DNA from 3 places in the Glutamicibacter sp. NPDC090743 genome. Region 2 is predicted to be linked to each of the others. Evidence: predicted binding sites of a transcription regulator. Region 2 holds the regulator's gene; each other region holds the start of a gene.

Region 1 (5,227 bases), on a different contig from region 2:
CTCAGATCAAGCATCATGGCCGAACGGCGCAAAACCAGTTCAAGCTCCTTGACCGCGTAGAACTCCAGATGGCCAGTGAAGCCGAAGCGGTCACGCAACGGGCCGGGCAATAGTCCGGCGCGCGTGGTTGCGCCAACGAGGGTGAAGGGCGGAAGCTCCAGCGGAATGGCCGTGGCGCCGGCGCCCTTTCCGACGATGATATCTACGCGGAAGTCTTCCATGGCCATGTAGAGCATTTCCTCGGCCGGCCGGGACATGCGGTGGATTTCATCGAGGAACAGCACCTCGCCTTCGGTCAACGACGAGAGGATAGCGGCCAAGTCACCGGCATGCTGGATCGCTGGGCCGGAGGAAATGCGCAATGGCGCGTTCATCTCGGCGGCGATAATCATCGACAAGGTGGTCTTGCCCAGGCCCGGCGGGCCAGAGAGCAGAACGTGGTCCGCGGTGCGTTCGCGGATTTTCGCTGCTTCAAGCACCAGCGAGAGCTGCTGGCGCACTCGGGACTGGCCCACGAAGTCGTCGAGGTTCCGCGGGCGCAGGGCCGCTTCGATTACCCGTTCCTCGGGTTCGCTGCCGGCATTCGTGAGCCCGGTGGAGTCATTCATGATCAGTTGATCCTCTCGCAGACCGCTTAGGCGCGGGTTCCGCTGGACATGCTGCGCAGTGCAGCACGCAAGATTTCTGCGACGTTGCCGGTGGCAACGACATCTGGATCAGCCTTGGACAGCGATTTCAGGGTGCTGGTTGCATCCTTTTCGCTCCAGCCCAGGCCGGTCAGCGCCTCGATCACCTGCGGTTCCCAGACGCTCGCGTTGCCGCCGCCGGTAGACGGGGCCGCTGGCGCGCCAGTCGGGATCAGCTTGCCGTTCAGTTCCAGCACGATGCGGCTCGCGCCCTTGGGGCCAATGCCCGATACCTTGGTGAAAGCGGCGGTGTCCTTGGTGTTCGCCGCGATGCGGACTTCCTCCGGAGAGTGCACCGCCAAGATGGCCAAGCCGGTGCGCGGCCCGATGCCCGATACGGAAACCAGGACCTCGAAGACATCGCGTTCCTCTGCGGTGGCGAAGCCGAAGAGGGTCATCGAATCCTCGCGGACCACCATGGAGGTGAATACCGTAGCCTCGCGTCCTGCCTGCAGGGTGGACAGCGTCCCGGGGGTGGCATTGACCAGCATCCCGAAGCCGTTAACGTCAATTACCGCGGTGTTCAGGGCTACCGCCTGCACGGTGCCGGTCAATGAGCTGATCATGCCACTCCTTGGGATATATGTTCGATCGAACCCAGTTTATCGAAGATACCTACGAATATCGATCCGCCGCGTTCCCCGGTGGGTCGAGGCCGCTGCCGTGCTGGCCGGCTAGCGGCGCACTGCGCGGCGCTTGGCCGACGCCTCGGCGGCAATCCACGCCTGCTGCGCACCGGTCAGCTGCGACGAACCACCGGCATTAGCCGCGGAGGCCGAGGCATTCGAGCCGGTGGCCGCACCGCGCCAACCGTGGGTAATCGCCAAAGCCACCGCATCAGCGGCGTCGGCAGGCTTAGGCGGTTCATCGAGCCGGCAGATCTTGGCAACCATCTTGCCGATCGCCGCCTTGGTGGCCTGTCCCGAACCGGTAACCGCCGCCTTGACCTCGGTCGGCGTGTGCAGGGCCACGGGTATTCCGCGTCGCGCTGCCGCGGTGATGACAACACCGGTGACCTGCGCGGTGCCGATGACCGTGGAGACGTTCGCCGAAGCGAACACGCGTTCCAAGGCGAGCACATCGGGCTGATGAAGATCCAGCCATTCGTCGATGGCGTTGGCGATCTTCAAGAGCCGGGCATCGAGCGGAGTGCCCGGAGGGGTGCCGGCGACGGTGACGTCCACCAGCGAAACTTGCCTGTTTGCAGCGACGTCGACCACGGCAAGACCGCAACGGGTCAGGCCGGGATCGACGCCAACAACACGTAAGGCCAAGCCTTACTGCTCTTCGTCCAGCGCGGCGCGAACCTCGTCGGACAGATCAGCGTTGGTGTAGATGCCCTGGACATCATCCAGTTCTTCCAGCGCGTCGTAGAGCTTGAGGAACTTGCGAGCTCCATCAACGTCCAGGTCGACCTTCATCGATGGAATGAATTCCATTTCGTCGGACTCGTAGGCGATGTCCGCTTCATCCAGTGCAGTGGCCACAGCGCGCAGGTCCGAAGGATCGCAGACGATGGCGAAGTTCTCGTCCTCGTCCATGATCTCGTCGGCACCGGCGTCCAGCACGACCATCAGCAGGTCGTCTTCGGTCAACTCGCCCTTGGGCAGGCGGACAACGCCCTGGCGGTTGAACAGGTAGGCGACCGAACCCGGGTCGGCGATGGTGCCGCCGTTGCGGGTGATGCCCACGCGCACCTCGGAGGCTGCACGGTTCTTGTTGTCGGTCAGGCACTCGATCAGCAGGGCCGAGCCCTGCGGGCCGCGTGCTTCATAGATGATCTCGGTGTAGTCGACGACCTCGCCGGTCAGGCCTGCGCCGCGCTTGACGGCGCGGTCGATGTTGTTGATCGGCACGGAGTTCTTCTTGGCCTTGCTGACAGCAAGTTCCAGTGCCGGGTTGCCGGCCATGTCGGCGCCGCCGGCACGGGCGGCAACTTCAATGCCCTTGATGAATTTTGCGAAGGCCTTGGCGCGCTTGGCGTCGATCGCGGCCTTCTTGTGCTTGGTAGTTGCCCATTTGGAGTGGCCTGACATGCTTTAAGCGTCTCCTCGCGTGAGATTGATGAAAAATTGGTGGATAGCGGTGCTGCCGGTGACTTCCGGGTGAAAGCTGGTTGCCAACAATTTTCCCTGGCGTACTGCAACAATTCTACCCTGTTCGTGATCCGTCCCCGCTTGAACGGTGCTGATCACTTGCACGTCCGGGCCAATTTGCACGGCTTCCGGTGCGCGGATGAACACCGCTTCGAGATTTTGCCCGTTGAAGTCCAGCTGGTGCTCGAATGAGTCGATCTGGCGCCCGAACGCGTTGCGCTTGACCGTCATGTCGATGCCGCCGAAGCTTTGCTGTACCGCGCCATCTCGCGAGATTGCAGGGTTCTCGATGCGATCGGCCAGCATGATCATTCCGGCGCAGGAGCCGTAGGCTGGCATGCCTGCTGCGATGCGCTCCTTAATGGGACCAGCTAGCCCGTAGTTGCGGGACAGCCGGTCAATCACCGATGACTCGCCGCCGGGAATCACCAGCGCGTCAACCTGCTCCAAATCGACGACGGTGCGCACCATGTGCGTGCGCTGCCCGAGCCGTTCCAAAGAGGCCAGATGTTCGCGAAAATCCCCTTGCAGAGCGAGGACGCCTATTTTCGGCATGGTTCTAACCTTCATGGTGTTCAGTGGTTGGCAGCACGAAAAATGCGCCGAAATAACGTTAAACCCAGAGACGCCGTGCGCCTGTTTTGTTTCCCGGTGTGTCGCGGATTCTTCGACGCCGCCTCCGGGCAAGTGGTGGAACTTGGTAGGTTCAAGGACATGATTGCTGATATTTCTTCCCTCGAACTTGCCGGTGGCGTGAGCATGCCCTCGATCGGTTTGGGCACGTGGCCCATGCGTGGACAAGAGGCGGCCGCAGCGGTGCTGTCCGCCCTCGACGTGGGCTACCGCCGCATTGATACAGCGGAGAACTACGAGAATGAGGACGCCGTGGGCAAGGCCCTGGCACAGAGCCGGCTTCATCGCGATGAAATTTTCGTAACCACCAAATTCAACAAGCAATGGCATTCGACCCAAGGCGTGCGCCAGGCGTTGGAGAACTCACTGGACCGCTTGGGTCTTGAGTATGTGGATCTGTTCTTGATCCACTGGCCCAACCCCCAGCAGAACACCTATGTCGAAGCCTTCACTGAGCTGGGCAAACTAGTAGACGAGGGCAAGATCCGGGCTGCGGGAGTCTCGAACTTCAAGCCCTACCAGCTGCAGAACGTCCTAGATTCGGGGCTCGTGCCGGCGCTGAACCAGATCCAGGTTGATCCTGAACGGCAAAGCGTCGATTGGCAAGGTTTCAACACCGAGCATGGCGTTCGGACCGAAGCCTATTCCCCGCTCGGACGCAAGAAATCTGGACTCCTTTCACATCCTGCCCTGGTCCGGATCGCCCAAGCGCATGGGAAGAGCAGCGCGCAGGTGACCTTGCGCTGGCATGTCCAGTCCGGGCGGGCAGCGGCACCGAAATCGGCAGACCAGCGGCGGCAGAGCGAGAACCTGGACATTTTCGACTTCCAGCTCACCCAGGCGGAAATGGCCGCCATCAATGCCATGGATACTGGTGCTGGCCCCTTCACCGATTCGGATGAGTTCGGGCACTGAATTCCCGCAATACCTGCATGCGGCAGAAACGGAGAACCCAAACATGCTTCACGGCTACCAGCGCCCAGATATCGAAGTGGCGGATTACTTCGACGAGCACGGTGCGCTGATCCCCTACGGCCAGCGCTGGGATGAGCAGCCTCCAGCGGAGAGCTATTCGCTGACCTCCCATGTGCAACGCTTTGCCCCGGTGCCGCAGGTAGCCCAGGCGTTGCTGGATTGCCTGCGCGAGCAGTTCGAGGTGCGTTGCTTCGAAGATCCCGGGCTGGCCAAGCAAATGCGGATTCAACCGGGCCATGTGGTGCGCTCTGTTCGCGTATTTCCGATGGATTCGCGCTGCGCGCCACTGGGCATGGTCTTCGCCACGTTTCCCGCGGTGCACCTGGAGCTCGGCGCGTTGTACCGCGCGACATTTCCGCCGTGCGGCTGCGATGGATGCGACGAAGTTGTCCCAGAAATCCTTGAGGAACTCGAGATCCAGGTGAGTGCCGCCGCGTCCGGAGGATTCGGCGAGTTCCTGGATCGAGGCATGGACCGCCTCGTGCACTGTTTCGACGTTGACGGGACAGGATTCGGCGAGCAGTCCCGCGGCCTCGAAGACATATCGCCGGCACGGCTAGCCAGAGCACGCGCAATTCTTCCCTCAAGCCGCGTGTGGGCACCTTGGCCATTGCGCTAGGTCAGTCCAGCGTCCACTCTCGAAGTCCGTCGTCGAATGCGCCATAGGCATTCACTGTGGCCTCGCTGCGCTTCAAGGAGGCTTTTGCTTCATCTTCCCGTATGCATCCAGCAGCATCGAAGACTTGGCACCAGGCCACAGGTTCATTTGAGAGCTGGTGCGGTACCCACCGCAATTCGCTGACATCCCATTCGCCGGGCGCTCTCTGGGTAAACGTT
Region 2 (5,227 bases):
CACCCGGCTGATCGTCAAGGTGCGCGATTCCTTTGCCGCAGAGTTGGAGACCTTCAACCTTCATGGATAAGCAAGAGCAGGCCCTGGGGCTCCTGGAGGCCGCGGTCACTTCCATGGGCGGCGCCATGCGCACCGGCCAGCAGGAAATGGTCAAGCACGTGGTCAGCGCGTTGGAAGACGAAAAGCATTTGCTGGTGCAGGCCGGTACCGGAACGGGCAAGTCCATGGGCTACCTGATTCCGGCACTGGCCCACGCGCAAACCAGCGCCAAGCCAGTGATCGTCTCCACCGCGACATTGGCGCTGCAATCGCAGATTGTCGGCCGTGACGTACCGCGATTACTCGACTCGCTCAAGGGCAAGCTCTCGCGCCCGATGGATGTCGCGCTGCTCAAGGGGCGCTCGAACTACCTGTGCCAGTACAAGCTCGGCGGCGGATACCCGGATGACGAAGGCACTCTTTTTTCCATGGACGAGCCGGCGATACCTGCCGGCACCACTTACTCGCCGCTGGCTAGCGAAGTAATGAAACTGCGTGAATGGGCCGAAGAGACCGACACGGGTGACCGCGATGAACTGGTGCCCGGGGTTAGTGACAAGGCTTGGAAGCAGGTCTCGGTTTCGGCCATGGAGTGCCTCGGCTCGCAGAAGTGCCCGATGGCGGACGAATGCTTCTCGGAAATGGCGCGTGCCCGTGCCGCCGAGTCCGACGTGGTCATTACGAACCATGCGTTGCTGGCGGTTTCGGCCTTCGAGGGGCTTTCGGTTCTCCCGGACTTCGAAGTCGCGATCATCGATGAGGCCCACGAACTGCAAGATCGCGTGACCAGCTCGGTTTCGGGCGCGCTCTCCTCGCGCATGGTGCTTACCGCCGCTGGCGGTGCCAAGCGCCATTGCGGTATCAATGCGGATGAGATGGTCAAGGCCGCAAACCGCCTGGAAAAGTCGTTGACCGGGTTGCCGACAGGCTTGCTGGAACATGGTCTGCGCGAAGACATGGGCATCGCCCTGAACGACATCGTGGAGCAGGCCCGGCTGGCTCTGGCGCTGTCCAAGCCCGAAGCCAATGCACCGGCCGATGGCGGCCGCCAGACTGCCCGCTCCCAGCTGCAGGCCGTGATGGATGATGCGATTCGCATGCTCGAATCCGAAGAACGCCGCGAGGTCCTGTACACCACCCGTCCGCGGGAGTTTGTCGAAGGCCGGGGCTACGTCGAGGCCGATGAGAGCCAGCCTGCAACCTTGAACGTGGCACCGTTGTCGGTGGCCGGCAAGTTGCGCGAGGGCCTCTTCGACGGGCGCACGGTCGTATTGACCAGCGCCACCTTGGCCATTGGCTCGCAGTTCGACTCGGTAGCAGGCTCCTTGGGCCTGATGGGCGCCGGCGCTCCATCATGGACCGGCGTAGATGTTGGCAGCCCTTTCGATTACCCCAAGCAGGGCATCCTCTACGTGGCCAAGCACCTGCCCAAGCCAGGACGCCAACTGGCGGCGGAGACGCTGGATGAGATCGAAGATCTCATCAAGGCCTCCGGTGGCGGCGCCTTGGCGCTGTTCACTTCCAAGCGTTCCGCCGAGGAAGCGGCAAGCATCTTGCGCGAGCGCCTGGACGTGGAAATCTTGTGCCAGGGTGAAGCCAGTATGAAGTCGCTGGTCGAACAGTTCAGCAGCGAACGCGACACCTGCCTGTTTGGAACCATGACCTTGTGGCAGGGCGTGGACGTGCCAGGCGATTCTTGCCGGCTGGTCATCATCGACAAGATTCCTTTCCCGCGCCCGGATGATCCTATCTCCAAGGCCCGTTCCGAGGACGTGGCCAAGCATGGCGGCAATGGCTTCATGCAGGTTGCCGCCACCCATGCGGCGATTCGCCTGGCCCAGGGTGCTGGGCGCTTGATTCGTTCGGTCGGGGATAAGGGCGTTGTGGCGATCCTTGATTCGCGCATGGCCACGGCGCGGTATGGCAGCTTCTTGAAAGCTACCCTGCCGCCGATGTGGCCGACTGTCGATAAGAAGGTCATCACTGGTGTTCTCAAGCGATTGAACCCGGGCGGGAAATAGCCGCAGCCAGAATATGAACTTGAGCTGTCCTTCGGGACAGCTCAAGTTCTTTAACCGGTACCAGCATGATGCTTCCAGATGCACTAAGGTCTGTGACAAGAACTGATGAAGCTCGAATCGGAAGGCACCATGGAGTCCATGCAGGAATTGGCGCACCAAGCCGCGATCGACACCCACCAGCGGTTCGGGCATCGCCTCATGGGGTTGCCCGGAACGTGGATTGGACAGAGCTACAGCAAAGCGCATCGGTTGCGCGACGGAAGCATGCTCAGCAATCTCAATGGTTTCGCGCACCCGCTTGCGGAGTGGAACTATTGGTGGCAGGCGCACTATCTGGATGCCATCATCGATGAGGGCCGATCGAACTGGGACGAAGGCAACGAACACCGGGCGCGCGAAGCGCTTGCCCGGGCCAACGGCCTATTGCGCGGCATTCGAATTCGAAACTTCGGGATCTTGCCCAACTACTTCTTCGACGACATGGCTTGGCTTGCCCTGGCCAGCGGCCGCCTGTCAAAGTTCACGCAGCTGGTGACGGGACACAGGAGCCGTCCTGCCGAGGCGGCAGTTCGGACGCTGGGACGGCAGCTCCATGCCGGCATGGATGGGGTGCTGGACGGCGGCCTGTACTGGTCCAGAAAGCGGGATTTCAAGAACACGCCAGCCAACGCGCCGGCGGCACTGTTCTTTGCCCGTACCGGGGAGAAAGAGACCGCGCGAGAGCTTCTCCAGTGGCTGGAAAAGAGTCTGTTCAGCGTGGAGCGAGGACTGTATCTGGACGGACTTCGGTTGACCACGCAGGGACACGCCGTGGAACCAGCGGTCTACACCTATAACCAGGGCCTGGTGCTCGGGGCATTGCTTGAGCTTGGCGAGCCTGCTGATCTGGCTCACGCTAAAGTACTGATCGATGCCACCACGAAATCGCTGTCAACTGCTGCCGGGGTCCTCTCGTTCAACAGCGGGGGAGACGGCAACCTGTTCGCGGGGATACTCTGCCGATATCTGGCCCTCGCCGGTAATGATGTCCGCTTGGAAGCCCGGAGCCGGGAGCAGGCCAGGAGGCTGGTCATGGCAACGGCGCGCCATCTGGCTGACCAGGAACCACGCCGGCTTTCGGCGGCAATCCAACGCTGGATGATCTTCTCGGCGGCCGCTCAATTCGAGTTGAACGCCGGCCAATAGCGGGTTAAACGAGAATTGCGCTGGTGCCAAGCACCAGCGCAATGACCGTACGTATTCTAGAGCGAGCGCATCACCGAGACGACGCGTCCCATGATCGTTGCGGCATCACCCAAAATTGGTTCGTAGCGCGAGTTCTGCGGAAGCAGCCAGGTATGCCCGTCACGCTGCCGGAAAGTCTTTACCGTGGCTTCTTCATCGAGCAGGGCAGCTACGATGTCGCCGTTGTCCGCCGTCTGCTGGCGGCGGACAACTACCCAGTCGCCATCGCAAATCGCAGCGTCAACCATTGAATCGCCGGAAACCTTGAGCATGAACAGTTCGCCGTGGCCTACGAGCTGACGAGGCAACGAGAAAACATCTTCGACGGACTGTTCGGCAAGGATCGGACCGCCGGCAGCGATACGGCCAACCAGGGGAACCATGGTGGTGTCAGCGGAAGTGCTCAATTCAATGATCTTGGCGTCTTCGCTGGCATCTGGCTCGACCGGCTTCGAAACTTCGGCCTTCTCGGCGTCTTCGGCCAGCTGCAGAGGCAGCAGGATTTCCATTGCGCGCGGACGGCGTGGATCTCGACGGATATAGCCGAGCTTTTCCAGCTGGCTCAGCTGGTGGGTGACGCTCGAAAGGCTCTTGAGCCCCACTGCGTCACCAATCTCACGCATCGATGGTGGATAACCGTTCTTGCCGATTGACCGCTGGATCGTCTCCAGGATCTTCTTTTGGCGAATCGTCAGCGAACGTGCATTCGATCGGGGAGTGCGTTGTGAAGCTGACATGAGATTTTGCCTTCCCTAGCAATCATTCGAAAGTTCGTAAGCCCAAACTGTCGGCGCTAGATGGTGAGATGTTTTCATTGCTCGTCTACTTCGAAATCTTAGTAGATAAGCGAGCTTCTTTCAAAGATTTGTTCGAAAACTTCTGGACAAGTTCCGCAAACCTCTGTTAGAACAGATATACGAGGTTCGAACAAGTTTTCGAATCTACGCTTTCGAATACAAATTCGCATCACTTGAATTTCTTGAGGAGACAAAGTCATGGCAACCGTCGCACTTGACTCAAATCAGACCCAGGCACCACTGAAGATCCGCATCAACCGTCGCGGATGGGCCGTGCTTGTAGGTATGCCCATTTTCGCACTCACCATCGCCGCAGCTTTCTTCATCTCCATGTTTGCCTCTGACGCGCATGCCGCAGCCGATACTCCTGTTGGAGTCGGAACCGTTGATGTCACCGTTATTCCAGGAGATACGCTGTGGAGCCTGGCCAGGGATTACGCCACCGGTTACGACGTGACCTCGGCAGTGGGCCACATCGCCGAACTCAATGCCCTGACCAGCAGCGAAATCCAGGTTGGCGAAACCCTCTCGATTCCGGTCCTTGCCGGCTAGCTTCTCCAGCCTGCTTCGAGTTTGTTACCTGCTGCCGTAGCGGATTCACCGGCAGGCGCGCTGCGCACGTAGACTTGATGCGTGAATGACCGCAGTGAACTTTTGAGTCAGCTGCCCTTGCGTGAGAATCTCCGCGGGCTATCCCCTTATGGCGCACCACAAATCGACGTGCCCATTCAGCTGAATGTCAACGAGAACACCCATCCGTTGCCACCGACAGTCGTCGACGCCATTGCCCAAGAGGTGGCCAAGGCGGCGGCAACGTTGAACCGGTATCCGGACCGCGAGTTCACCGAGCTTCGCGAACTCCTAGCCGATTACCTCGGCCACTCGCTCACCAAGGACAATATCTGGGCCGCTAACGGTTCCAATGAAATCCTGCAGCAAATCCTGCAAGCCTTTGGCGGCCCCGGCCGTGCCGTGATGAGCTTCGGCCCAACCTACTCCATGTACCCGCTGCTTGCCAGTGGTACTGACACGAAATATATCGCCGGTGAACGCGCCGCAGATTTCACGTTGTCCGCCGATTCCGCAGCCGCACAGGTTCGCGAGCACAAGCCGAACATCGTTTTCCTCTGCTCTCCGAATAACCCC
Region 3 (5,227 bases), on a different contig from region 2:
CGATCTGCATCAAGACCGCCCGTTCGGGCTTCACCGAAGCCACCGAGATCCTGGGCCTGTGCACCGGACTGGGCGTGGACGTCACCATGGGCAATCAGATCGACACCCAGGTCGGCTCGCTGGCCACCGTCACCTTCGGCGCCGCCTTCGAAGCCACCAGCCGCCGTGCCGGCGAACTGTCCAACTTCCTGGATATGGCCGATGACCTGCTGGCCGAACCACTGCAGATCGTCGACGGCCGCATTCCGGTGCGCACCGTGCCCGGCGTGGGAGCGGCGATCGACGAATCCAAGCTGGCGCGTTACCGCCAGGACCACGTGCTTTCCACCTCGAACTAAAGGAGATCCCCCATGTTGTTCCTCGCCCGTATGGACGTTGTTTTCCCGGACCACCTGACCAATGAGCAGGTCGCTGACTTCCAGGCCCGGGAAAAGGAGTACTCCGCAAGCCTGCAGCGCAGCGGCAAGATGCAGGGCATCTGGCGCGTGGTCGGCGAGTACGCGAACCACTCGCTGTACAACGTCGAATCCAACGATGAACTGCACGAAATCCTCAGCGGCTTCCCGATGTACCCGTACATGAAGATCGAGGTCACCGCGCTGGCCAAGCATCCGAATTCGCTGGCCTAGGACTTTTCCGGACCGGCGGATTCCCTCCGTGTCCCAGCCCACAAGCATTGATATTCAAAACGTTCCAATGACCGTCAAATGAGTATTTCACTTGGCATAGACGCTGCACTACATTGAATATCAATCACCCGGGATGATGGGGGTCACAGTATGGATCCGCATCCGCCACACCACATAATTTAGGGGAGTCACCATGACCACTGAAACTCCAGCAGACGCAACTGCAGCCAAGTCCGGCAACGCCGCCACCGACAGCTTCCGCAACTCCGGCAAGCTCGGCAGCATCGCGACCTCCACCGAGCGCGTGAACATGCTTGCTTCCAAGCTCGTCAAGGCCGCAAACGACATCATTCTCGAAGAGCGCGTGAGCTACGACGAGTTCAATGCCCTGAAGGCATGGTTGATCAAGGTTGGCGACGACGGCGAATGGCCATTGTTCCTGGACGTGTGGCTGGAGCACTCGGTGGAAGAGGTCGCCACCGACCACCGTGAAGGCAACAAGGGCTCGATCGAAGGCCCTTACTACGTCCCCGAAGCGCCTTCGCAGAACACCCCTGCCACCATCTCGATGCGCGAGGACGAGAAGGGCACCAACCTGCTCTTCCAGGGCCAGGTTCGCTCCACCGACGGCTCGGCGCTGAAGAATGCCAAGATCGAGCTGTGGCACGCAGACGAAGAGGGCTTCTACTCGCAGTTCGCCCCTGGCATCCCCGAGTGGAACCTGCGCGGCACCTTCATTGCTGACGAGGAAGGCAACTTCCAGATCAACACCATGCAGCCAGCCCCGTACCAGATCCCGACCGACGGCGCCTGCGGCCAGCTGATCGCCGCCGCCGGCTGGCACGCGTGGCGCCCAGCGCACCTGCACCTGAAGGTCTCCGCCGAGGGCCACGAGCTGCTCACCGCCCAGCTGTACTTCCCGGGCGATGCGCACAACGACGACGACATCGCCACCGCGGTGAAGCCGGAACTGATGCTCGACGTGCAGCCAGCAGCATCGGGCAACGGCAAGCAGGTCACCTACGACTTCGTGCTCGACCCTGTGAAGTAAGCCCCAGCGCGCCTCAACACGGCGGGGGTCCCGGCAGCATTGGCCGGACCCCCGCCGTTGCCGTACCCGGAACCTCGACGAACGGGCGAACACCCGCCAATCCAATGGGAGTGCAGCATGAATGCTTCAACACTGAACGATCCAGCCGGGAAGTTCCAGCCCCAATCCATCGCGCACCGAGCTGCCGATGCCAGTGAACCCCAGAACCACTGGGCCTGGACCGGATGGATGCCAGAAGAGGAGCACGGCATCTCGATGCTTGCCGCCTAGGCTTTTGCCCTCAGTACTACCGACGCAAAGCCGAAGGTCCCGACAGCAATGGCGCTGACGGGACCTTCGGCGCACTTGCGGACTGACTCCAGGCAATGCGGCTGCCTGCAGCGGGCGCACTGTTCATCTGGCGGCCAGCTAGCTTGCTCGGGATCAGCCCGCGGCCTTCTTCACCAGTTCCCGGATCCTGTCTTCCGTTGCAGAATCCAGCGAGGTGATAGTCCATGCAACTGGATGCATGTGGGAGCCTTCCTCGTAGGCTGGATTCACGACTTCTCCAAAACCGAAAGCTACGAAGTCCTTGTCAGGCTTGATGTAGCAGACGTCTTTGCCATCCCGGACGTAAAACGGAAGTCCCCAGCGGACGATCGGCTCCAGCGATGGTGCGCTCTGCATGATTATGGCGTGAAGCCGTTCGGCAATCTCGCGATAGGGTGCTGGAGCTGTGCTGAGCTTGGCCAGAACTGCGGCGTCGCCTTTTTTGGTGAAGATCATCCCTAGTCTCCTTCTAACGGTTGGCGCTGCGTTGCGGCGCTGGGTGGTATCGCTCGCGCGATCGCTTTGGGCTCCCGATCGGCACATAATGCACCTTACCGACTAAGGGCATCTGCTTCACGGATTCTTGCACTGGAATACAGACAGCTGGCATCAGGACAGCTTGATCGTGCAAGGACGTAGCACGGACGTCCAGCTCATACGCTTATTGGTTATCCCACCGAGTTGACTAGCGCACTGTTAGGCTACTGACATGCGTAAACTTCTAGCTATCTCCGGGTTCGCCATGATCGTGGCTTACGCGGCTTACGGCTCACTGCTCATGAACAATTGGGCCGTGACCGCAGCAAGTGGGCTTCCCCTCGATGAAACCATTTCCGAGATGGCCTCAATGGACCAGAATTACGACTCGCTTGGAGGGTGGGTCTTCGCAGCCATTGGATCCGCTCTCGCCATCTCCTGGCTCGTTCCGGTAGTTTCCGCCGGACGCAAGCTGCCCGCCTGGGCGGCTATCGGCGCATGGAGCCTGATCATTGCCTTAGGCGCACCGGCTTATTTCTTCGCTTCTTTCGCCAATATGAACTCGGTGGGCGACACCTTTGCCGATTGGAACGCCGATGCCGCCGCGGATCTAGACGCACCCCTGTACATGGCCAGCGTCCTCGCCTTTGCCATACTCGCAGCCATGGCAGCCCGTGGCATCCGAACTGCCTTCACCCGTCCGCCGCGCCCCCTGCATCCAACTAGCAACTAGCAACTAGCACGGCACCCATTACTACCTTCCCTGGTCTAGCGATTTTCGCGCCGGAATCACGCTTAATCGCATTCGCATAAACTTTCTAGAACTTATCCACAATTGGTTTCGAACCAGAAGATACTGTCGATAATCTGCGCGAACGTTAACTATGACTATTCCCGCATATCTAGACGATCACGACGATGAACATCGCCTTCCACTGCGCCCGCCGGGCACCCGCATGGAGTCGCACAGAGCGTCAGCACTCGACGCCCATCGCGAGCACCAGTTGTTCTTCGGACCCATCAAGCAGGTTGCTGACGAACTATTCAATGCGGGCCCCGTGGATGGGCCCGGAGACGCATTGGAACGCCTGAAGAAACTCCAACGCCTGATGAGCAGCGTTGAAGCCGCTATCTGCGTTTTGCTGGCAGACGGAGTCGAGCAGGTCAGCGCGTCCTTCAATGACCTGATTGCCACCGAGCATGCCCACACCCCAGACGAAGAAGCCGAAGCCAGCAAGAGTGCCGAATACTATGGCATAGACCGTGGCAGCGAGCAGGTCATCAACTCCAATTTCGTAGCTGAGTCAGCTGTCGCATTGCGCGAATCCGTCCGTAAAGTCAGCAAACGGATGTTCCATGCCAAGGGCTTGCGTCACGCCTGCAAAGCCACCCTTGCCGCGCTCGCTGCAGGTGAGATTACCGTTAAGGCCGCCCACGACATCGTCAAATACTCGCAAGACCTTTCCCCGGAGCAGGTCGGCCGCATGGAGGAAAACTTGCTGCCTCTGGCAAGAACAGCCTGCGACGAAACCGTCTACCAGCGGGCCCGTCGCTTTCACGACCGGATGAATCCCAATTCGGCAGAGAACCGGCAGAAGAACGCATTCGCAGCCCGTAATCTCAAGGTGTGGAATGAGGAGAATGGCATGGCTACCTTGCAGCTGCATCACCGAGCTGATGTCATCCATTCGATTCGCAACTCGATAAAGCAGGCAGCCGCCCAGATCACTGATTCCAAGGATCTGCGCACGCAAACGCAGGTTGAAGCCGATGTGCTTGCGGACGTGTATCTGCATGGCTGGCCCGGAATGGAAGGCATGCCGCTGAAGCCACGGGTTGCCATCACGATCCCAGCCATTGAAATGCTCGTGAATCCCGCTCGCGCCCTCGCTGATTTGGAAGGTTACGGGCCGATCCCAATCGGCGTAGCGTTGGAAATCGCCGCGGATGCTCCGTCGTTCCAGCGCGTTCTGACCGACCCATGGACGGGAGCCGCAATTGATGTGGAGCCCAAGAAATATCGGCCTTCCCAGGGGTTGCGCGATTTGCTGCGTTACCGCGACCAGCATTGCGGTTTCCCTGGTTGCCGCCGCCTGCCCGATCGTTCGGAAATTGATCACATCGAAGCGTATGGACAGGGCGGCCACACTACCCGGCAGAACACCCATCTCTTGTGCAAGCAGCATCAGATGTACAAGCACGCGCTTGGCTGGAAGGTCTTCGCTTGCCCGGATGGCTCCAAGACGTGGGTATCTCCGCACGGGCTGCGGTCAATCACGGTTCCCGAGAGCGTGGACAACGTGGAGAAATTTGATCATGTCAACGATCGTTGTCCTCAACGTCCCCAGGAGGCTGCGGCCTGCGAGGTGCAATTGACCCCCGAAGTGCGACGAGTACTGGGGCTCGGCCAAGATGAGGGCCTGCCCGGAACCGGAACCAGTTAGTGCCAGTACCTGATTTGGATTTCGAGTGATAAATTTTTTCAGTCACTAGCACCACCACACCACCCATACTTCGTAGGAGCAACGGCTTTGAGTCCGGTTGCAATGCTGGCCGCGGCCTGAATCAAGAATCCCGGCCGCGTTCGCTTCAAGCGATTCGTGCTGAATGAAAAAAATCTACAGTCACAGCGCGCAGGTCAACTCGAACTCCGCATGGTTTTGCTGCCCTCGGGAATGAAAATTTTTCTCAGTCGGAAGGCACTATCCCTCAAGGTCGAAACGCGCCAGCGCAGCAAGCTCAGTACGGTTTGAGACCGCCA

Evidence for each region. Region 2 encodes LexA, which represses DNA repair genes until DNA is damaged. Its sites were predicted from a motif close to TCGAACANNTGTTCGA; they were not measured.
Region 1: ruvA (Holliday junction branch migration protein RuvA) is a predicted target of LexA. The motif match lies at 1,262-1,277, and genes of this name have one in related genera.
Region 3: ACIQTS_RS05295 (DUF222 domain-containing protein) is a predicted target of LexA. The motif match lies at 3,272-3,287, and genes of this name have one in related genera.

The regions. Positions count from the first base shown of each region.
Region 1 covers NZ_JBIVXE010000004.1:372,114-377,340, forward strand. Annotated here, with positions in the region: gene ruvB (Holliday junction branch migration DNA helicase RuvB) at 1-608, opposite strand, end outside; gene ruvA (Holliday junction branch migration protein RuvA) at 635-1,252, opposite strand; gene ruvC (crossover junction endodeoxyribonuclease RuvC) at 1,361-1,960, opposite strand; gene ACIQTS_RS10495 (YebC/PmpR family DNA-binding transcriptional regulator) at 1,964-2,722, opposite strand; gene pdxT (pyridoxal 5'-phosphate synthase glutaminase subunit PdxT) at 2,726-3,337, opposite strand; gene ACIQTS_RS10505 (aldo/keto reductase) at 3,497-4,330, shown strand; gene ACIQTS_RS10510 (DUF6226 family protein) at 4,374-5,009, shown strand; gene ACIQTS_RS10515 (CapA family protein) at 5,011-5,227, opposite strand, start outside.
Region 2 covers NZ_JBIVXE010000003.1:43,137-48,363, reverse strand. Annotated here, with positions in the region: gene hflX (GTPase HflX) at 1-70, shown strand, start outside; gene ACIQTS_RS06670 (ATP-dependent DNA helicase) at 63-2,060, shown strand; gene ACIQTS_RS06665 (glycoside hydrolase family 76 protein) at 2,166-3,245, shown strand; gene lexA (transcriptional repressor LexA) at 3,302-4,021, opposite strand; gene ACIQTS_RS06655 (LysM peptidoglycan-binding domain-containing protein) at 4,280-4,633, shown strand; gene ACIQTS_RS06650 (histidinol-phosphate transaminase) at 4,715-5,227, shown strand, end outside.
Region 3 covers NZ_JBIVXE010000002.1:391,166-396,392, forward strand. Annotated here, with positions in the region: gene ACIQTS_RS05265 (mandelate racemase/muconate lactonizing enzyme family protein) at 1-338, shown strand, start outside; gene catC (muconolactone Delta-isomerase) at 351-629, shown strand; gene catA (catechol 1,2-dioxygenase) at 823-1,680, shown strand; gene ACIQTS_RS05280 (hypothetical protein) at 1,798-1,950, shown strand; gene ACIQTS_RS05285 (DUF1801 domain-containing protein) at 2,104-2,445, opposite strand; gene ACIQTS_RS05290 (hypothetical protein) at 2,699-3,199, shown strand; gene ACIQTS_RS05295 (DUF222 domain-containing protein) at 3,351-4,910, shown strand; gene ACIQTS_RS05300 (LuxR C-terminal-related transcriptional regulator) at 5,169-5,227, opposite strand, start outside.